Regions from separate parts of the Pseudarthrobacter sp. BRE9 genome, predicted to be linked through region 1. Evidence: predicted binding sites of a transcription regulator. Region 1 holds the regulator's gene; the other holds the start of a gene.
What was found. Region 1 encodes LexA, which represses DNA repair genes until DNA is damaged. Its sites were predicted from a motif close to TCGAACANNTGTTCGA; they were not measured.

Region 1 (3,542 bases):
CCCGGTCCGGATAACGGTTGAGTCCTGCGGCAGCCTCTGTGACGGCGGCGCTGATGGCGGCACGCACGTCGGCGGGAACACCATGCGTGTTCTCATTGACGTTCAGCAGGATGGGGACGTCCAGTTGTGGTGCCCCGTAAGGGGTCAGCCCACGAAGATTACTGCGGAGGGGAAGCCGGTTCAGACGTTCTAGCTGGTCGTTCACCTGAACAGTTTAGTTGCCGCAGCAACTACCGGAAAATGTGACGGGTGCTGTTCGCCCAGGGCGTTGTTGCCGTGACCAGGGTTCATCCAAACCCAACGCCGGCAGCCGCCTAGCGCGTGGGGACGAACAGTTGCTGGCCAGGCAGGACGGCGCCGGCGGAAAGGTTGTTGAGCTGGACGATATCCGCCACCACGTCCCGGGCATCGCGGTCCGGAGCGACCGCCCCTGCGATCGACCACAGCGACTGCCCCGCCTGCACCGTCACCATGACCGTAGGGGTCACGGCCAATTCGGCAGCGGAGTCGGAGGCCTTGGCCGGCGAGTTGAAGAGTCCGGACAGCAACATCAGAAGGACGGCGAGGAGTACAAACGGCACTCCGATGAGGACGATCCGCCCACGGCGGGTCAGCCGCAGGGGCGCAGTTGCTGGCTCCGGCTGCGCTGAACAGATTTGGTGCGATGAAGACATCCGGCGCTTTGAAGAATTCCGTCCCTGCAGGGAAACGGGTTGCGGGAGTGAAAAATTGTGAAGCGATATAGCTGACATGAACTGAGCCCTCCTGGACCTGCCGTGCTGCCCGGGTGTCCATCCAGGCAACGGCCGCATCCACTCACTTCGCCGCCGGGCTTCCGGCCACGTTTTCGAATAAGGCACGCGCTGGTTAGAACACATGTTCGAACTTTGCTTGTTAAGTTTTAGCACCTATCAACGAATAATGTCGAGACTCGCTAGAACAAATGTTTGAAAAAGCAATGTGGCTGGCCTAGCTTGGAAACCAAAGAACAACCACCACTGAAGTTGAACAGCAGGGTCTGACAATGACAGTGGCAGTCCTTCCGGTGGCGCTGCGGAACAGTGCCCGGAGGACCATCCGGCGGCAAGCGAAAGGCATTGGCGAATATGGCAGCAGCAGCCGCCGGGGGCAGGACCGCCCCGCAATCGAAGAGGACCGCCAAGGGTTTGACGCCGCGGCAGAAGAAGATCCTGGAAACCATCCAGCGCTCAGTCAATGAAAATGGGTACCCGCCGTCCATGCGCGAGATCGGCGACACCGTTGGCCTGGCGAGTCTGTCCAGCGTGACCCACCAGCTCTCCCAACTGGAAAAACTGGGTTACCTCCGGCGTGATCCCAAGCGGCCCCGCGCCATGGAAGTCCTGATGCCCCTCACCCTGGATGGCGGCGGCAAAGCAGCAGGCACGTCTCCTGCGCCGCAGGCCCCGGGCAGCGGTGCCACCGTCACGGAACTTCCCACCGCACTTGATACGGCCATGGTTCCGCTGGTTGGCCGGATTGCCGCCGGCGGTCCCATCCTCGCTGAGCAACTCGTCGAAGACGTCATGCCGCTCCCCCGCCAGCTCGTTGGCCAGGGCGAACTTTTCATGCTCAGGGTGGCAGGCGATTCGATGGTGGACGCGGCAATCTGCGACGGTGACTGGGTGGTGGTGCGCCGTCAGGCGGACGCGGCCAACGGGGACATCGTTGCCGCCCTTCTCGACGACGAAGCGACCGTCAAGACTTTCCGCCAGCGCGACGGCCACACCTGGCTGCTCCCCCAAAACACGCAGTACGAACCCATCTTGGGAGACCACGCCACCATTATGGGCAAAGTCGTCTCGGTCCTGCGTTCCCTTTAGGCGGGTCCCCCAGCCCGGACCCTTGAGCCTGCGGGTTCCCTCCTGAGCCAGTCCCGCGGCCCACGCCTCAGTTGTCCTGCGCCTGCCGGACTCTATCTGGTCGCGTCCGCGCCGAGCCTGGTCAATGCGGCCAGCGCCTTGCTGCGGTCCGTCGTGGCCCAGAACGGGGGCAGCGCTCCCCGCAGGAATCCGGCGTAGCGCTCTGTTGCCAGCCGCGAGTCCAGAACGGCCACCACGCCCTTGTCACCGGTGGACCGGATCAGCCGGCCCGCACCCTGGGCCAGCCGGATGGCGGCGTGCGTGGCCGAAACAGACATGAAGCCGTTCCCACCGGCCTGCGCCACGGCACGCGAACGCGCCGTCATCAGCGGGTCATCCGGCCTGGGGAACGGGATGCGGTCGATGACGACCAGGCGGCAGGAGCCTCCCGGTACGTCAACCCCCTGCCACAGTGACATCGTCCCGAAGAGGCAGGTGTCCGGTTCATCGGCGAACTGCTTGACCAGGGCTGTCATGGTTGACTCGCCCTGGCAGAGGACGGTTACATCGAGCTTGGGCCGGAGGGCGTCAGCAGCTTCCTCGGCAGCCCGGCGCGATGAAAACAGGCACAGGGCTCCGCCGCCCGAGGCTTTGATGAGGGCCTCCAGTTCCTCCAGCGCCTCCGGGGAAACGCCGCGGCCGGGCTTTGGCAGGTGGCCGGCCACGTACAGGATGCCCTGCTTCGGGTAGTCAAAGGGCGAGCCGACATCCACGCCCGTCCAGCTGGGCGCGCCATCGCCGATAAGGCCAAGTCCGCCGGCCGCGGGTTCAAACGCCGAGCCTATGGCCAGGGTCGCGGACGTAAGCACGACGGTGTGCCCGGCGAAGAGCCCTTCCCGCAGCCTGCCGGCCACCGACAGCGGTGCAATGTTGATCAGCACCGGCGCGTTGTCATCGGGCTGCGAGTATCCCTGGCCCGGGTCGAACGTTCCCGCCCGGGAAAACCACACGACTTCCCGGTTTTCACGGGCAGCGATCAGCCGCTCACACAGTTCCAGGATGAGCATGAGGCGGGACCGCGCCAGCTGCCGGCCGCCGTCGGCCGTGGTGTTGCTGTCCCCCTTGGAATCGGACAACGCGGCCCGGCACGCCTCCCGCAGCTGGTCGATGCAGTCCAGCTGTTCATCGTTGAGGCCGTTGGGGAGCAGGCCGTTCGACGCCCCCGTGAGGGCAAGCTCAAGGTTGTCGGCTGCGGCGTTCAGGGCATCGACGGTGATGGCCGTATGTTTGCGGGCACCGGAAGCGGCAGCGTGGACCATGGCCACCGATAGCTGCCCGGACACGGCGCCGGTAACCCGGTCCTGGAGTTCGTGCGCTTCGTCCACCACCACGACGTCGTATTCGGGCAGGACCGCAAGCCCCTCGAAGGCACTGACGGCAAGCATCGCATGGTTGGTCACCACCACATCTGCCTCGGCTGCGTCCTGCCGCGCCAGCTCGCTGAAACACTCGGCGGCCATGGGGCATTTTTGGGCGCCCAGGCACTCCATGGAGGTGACGGAGACCTGGCGCCAGGCACGGTCTGTCACGCCGGGCAGGAGCTCGTCCCGGTCGCCGGTGGCCGTTTTCTCCGCCCACTCGCGGAGCCGCACCACTTCCTTGCCAAGCTGGGAAGAGGGTCCGCCCACGGACGCGGCGAAGTGCGGGACGCTGGTGTCCTCG
Region 2 (3,542 bases), on a different contig from region 1:
TTGCTGGTGCGATCGCTAAGGCGATCCTCCCGGGCAGGCAGGGTGGCGGCTGGGTCATCACTCTGATCCTGGGCGTCGTTGGCGCTTTCCTCGGCGGCTGGCTGGGCGGTTTGATCTTCGGCAGTGGACTGCAGGAGTTCTTCTCGATCCAGACGTGGCTGCTGGCGATCGTCGGCTCGCTGATCGTCCTTGCCATCTATGGCATGGTCACCAAGCGAAGCGCCCGCGGATAACTGTACGGGCATGCCAGGAGGCCGGCCTGGGGACACCATCCCCAGGCCGGCCTTCATTTTCTCCGGCAACAGGCGCCCGCTACGCCGGCCGGGACTGACAACCTTCTCGCAGAGCAGGAGTTCATCGTGAAAAACAAGCTTCTTTTGGGTGTAGGCGTTGCCGTCGGCTATGTCCTCGGCTCCCGTTCAGGCCGTGCGGCCTATGACAAGCTGAAAGCCCGTGCCGCCGGCATCTGGGACAGCAAGCCGGTCCAGGACAAGGTATCCGTGGCCACGGAGACCATCAAGGAAAAGGCTCCCGAGGTGGCGGACCAGTTGAGTGAAGCCGCACGCCGGGCTGGCACTGTCATTGGCTCCGCCATACACCGGGACGGCAGCTCTGGGGGGAGCCAGGCCTCGGGAACTGCTGGCACTTCCAGCGGCACCTCGGTGGCGGGCGACGCCACGGGTGAAGACCACATCCCCGCACACAGCACCCACCCGGAGACCACCAACCTTGGCACCTCCGATGAAACCGGCACAAAGGCCTGATCCTGCTTTCGCCCTGATCATTACGCTGGAACCTGCGTTTGACACAGCGGGTTGAAGGCTTTGTGCTACAACTGAATCGCCTTGCCGGCCGTCGCGATCCTTGGGGGACGCGGCGGCCGGCAACGTTTAACCGGGGCTTGAAACAACACCCATCCATGGTTTTCCACATAGGGGCTTGGGCGGGTCCTGATTGTCGGTGGTGGCTGGCAGAGTGGGGTTATGGAGACCATTGGGGAAGATCTTGGGAAGGCGTACGACGCCGGCAGTTGGCTGCCGCGCCCGGCCCACCTTCATGCCGTCCCCGGGGAGGCGCCGGCCACCGGGGAGCCTTCAGCGCAGTCCCTGAGTCTGACAGCTGCCGCGGCACCTGCCGTACGGGCTTTGTTGGGCGGGCTGGCTGGGCAGCTTGCGGCCACTGCCCTGGCCGCCCCGGACGTGCTGGCCTCCGCCTCCTATGTTGAGGCCGCCGACTTCGCCGGCGGCGTCGAGGAACTGGTCCGGACCGCGGAATACCTGCAAATCCTCTCGGCCGACGCTGTGGACCGGACCCGCACCCAGGCCATCAGCGACGCCGCCACGGCCAAAACCCGCCCCACCCGGTCCCGGGGCTGGACCACCGGATGGGACGCCAACGGTGTCGAAACCCTGAACACCGGACCTCAAGCTGTGAACGAGACCGACGCCGAGTGGCCCGCCCCGGCCGCCACACTCAATGCCCTGGGTCTTAGCCAGCTGGTGTCCCCGGCCGCCACACCCGACCAGCCCTCCCGGCCCGGCCCCCTCGTGGCGTCCCCGGCCGATGACGGCTGCCGGAACACCGCAGAGTTCCTCCGGCTGCGGCTGCGGATTCCCATCCGCGAAGCCCGCCGCCGCCTCACCCTCGCCCGGCACGTCCTCCCCGCCAGCAGCCTCACCGGTGAACCACTCCCACCGGCCCGGCCTCACCTCGCCGCCGCCCTCACCCCGGCCCCGCAGACGAACGACCACCCCCAGGGCCCGGCGGTGTCCTCACACGCCGCGACCATCATCACCGCCACCCTGGACCGGCTCCAACACCACACCACCGAAGAAACCCTGGACCGGATCGAACACCACCTCACCCACGCGGCCGCCACCGCCGACCCCGACTTCCTCACCCGCCTGGCCCAACGCTGGACCGACACCATCGACGCCGACGGCACCGAACCCACCGAAGAAGCCCTCCACCACACCCAAGGCGCCTTCATCCGCAAACCCCGCCACGGCCTGCACCACGTCGAAATCTTTGCCACCACCGACCAATACGAACACCTCCTCACCGTCATGAACACCGCCACCAACCCCCGCACCACCACCCCCGAGACCACCAAGGCCACCAGCACCGGGGCCACGGGAACGGGCACGGCCGCCAGTGAAACCACCCCTGGTGAGGACACCGAACCAGGTGGAGCAGGAACTGCACCAGACCTGCCCGACCTGCCCGACCTGGACCTGCGTACCCGCGCCCAAAAACAACTCGACGGCATCATCACCGCCGCCAAAACAGCCCTCGCCACCAACACCCTGCCCACCACCGGCGGCAACCGGCCCCAGATCATCGCCACCATCCACTACCAGGACCTCTTCCCCGAAACCCCCACCACACCCGCAGGCACCACAGAACCCGCCACGGCCGGACGGCCGGAAGCAGGCACCGGAACACCAGCAGGACCAGCAGCGGGCAGGGCCACAGGGACAGGGACAGGGACAGGGACCTTCGCGTTCACCGGGCCCGTCGCCGCGGCCACCCTGCGCAAAACAGCCTGCGACGCCGACATCATCCCCGCCCTCCTGGGCACCCACGGCGAAATCCTCGACCTCGGCCGCAAAACCCGCCTCTTCACCCCAGCCCAACGCACCGCCCTCACCGCCCGCGACCAAGGCTGCGCCTTCCCCAACTGCACCATCCCCGCCCCCTGGTGCGAAGCCCACCACATCACCTACTGGTCACACGCCGGACCCACCACCACCAACAACGGCGTCCTGCTCTGCAGCCACCACCACCACCTCATCCACAAAGAACAATGGAAAATCACAACCACCCACAACACACCCATGTTCATCCCCCCACCCCACATCGACCCCACCCAAACACCCCAACAAAACCACTACTTCAAACCACCACCACCACCCCGCGGAAGCGGATGAGGCAAGGCTCCCGAACGGGTCGCGGATGACCCGGACCGACCTCCCATGGACCACCATTTGAGGTCCCCCGCGCCGGGGTTGTGCCGGCTCAAGGGGCGGTCCCGATTCAAGGAGCCGTGCCGGTTCAAGCGTCCACTGACATCACCCTGCCCGCGTCCCGGCAGCCATCAAGGGGTCCTGCCGGTTCAAGAGCCGGGGCTGGGGCAGGGGCTGAGGCTGGGGCTGGGCTGATAAAGACCCGCGGAATGCTTACCCCTGCGTCATTCCTGCCGCCAGGCATCCAACAACGACGGTTCCATCCACTTCTTCCGAGTGGACCGTTCGGGTGAGGAAACCGGCGGCAGCCAGGATGGCGGAGGTGCCGCCTGCCTGCCGCTGGCTGGTTTCGATGAGTAGGTGACCGCCGGGAGCCAGCCACCCGAGGCTCCCGGCAGCAACCCTTCGGTGGAAGTCCAGGCCATCAGGACCGCCGTCGAGGGAGGCTACAGGTTCGTACAGGCGCGCTTCGGGCGGCATGGTGCGGATGGCTTCCGTGGGAACGTAGGGAGCATTAACCACCAGCACCCGGACCTGCCCACGCAGTGCCGGCGGCAGGGCATCAAACAGGTCCCC

Region 2: a site for LexA is predicted at 791-806, ahead of Q9R31_RS19090 (DUF222 domain-containing protein). Genes of this name have one in related genera too.

What each region holds. Positions count from the first base shown of each region.
Region 1 is NZ_JAUZUY010000014.1:36,289-39,830, forward strand. Features, by position in the region: gene Q9R31_RS19590 (histidinol-phosphate transaminase) at 1-205, opposite strand, end outside; gene Q9R31_RS19595 (LysM peptidoglycan-binding domain-containing protein) at 315-674, opposite strand; gene lexA (transcriptional repressor LexA) at 1,107-1,841, shown strand; gene Q9R31_RS19605 (ATP-dependent DNA helicase) at 1,934-3,542, opposite strand, start outside.
Region 2 is NZ_JAUZUY010000013.1:49,962-53,503, reverse strand. Features, by position in the region: gene Q9R31_RS19100 (GlsB/YeaQ/YmgE family stress response membrane protein) at 1-233, shown strand, start outside; gene Q9R31_RS19095 (YtxH domain-containing protein) at 360-764, shown strand; gene Q9R31_RS19090 (DUF222 domain-containing protein) at 984-2,930, shown strand; gene Q9R31_RS19085 (putative protein N(5)-glutamine methyltransferase) at 3,180-3,542, opposite strand, start outside.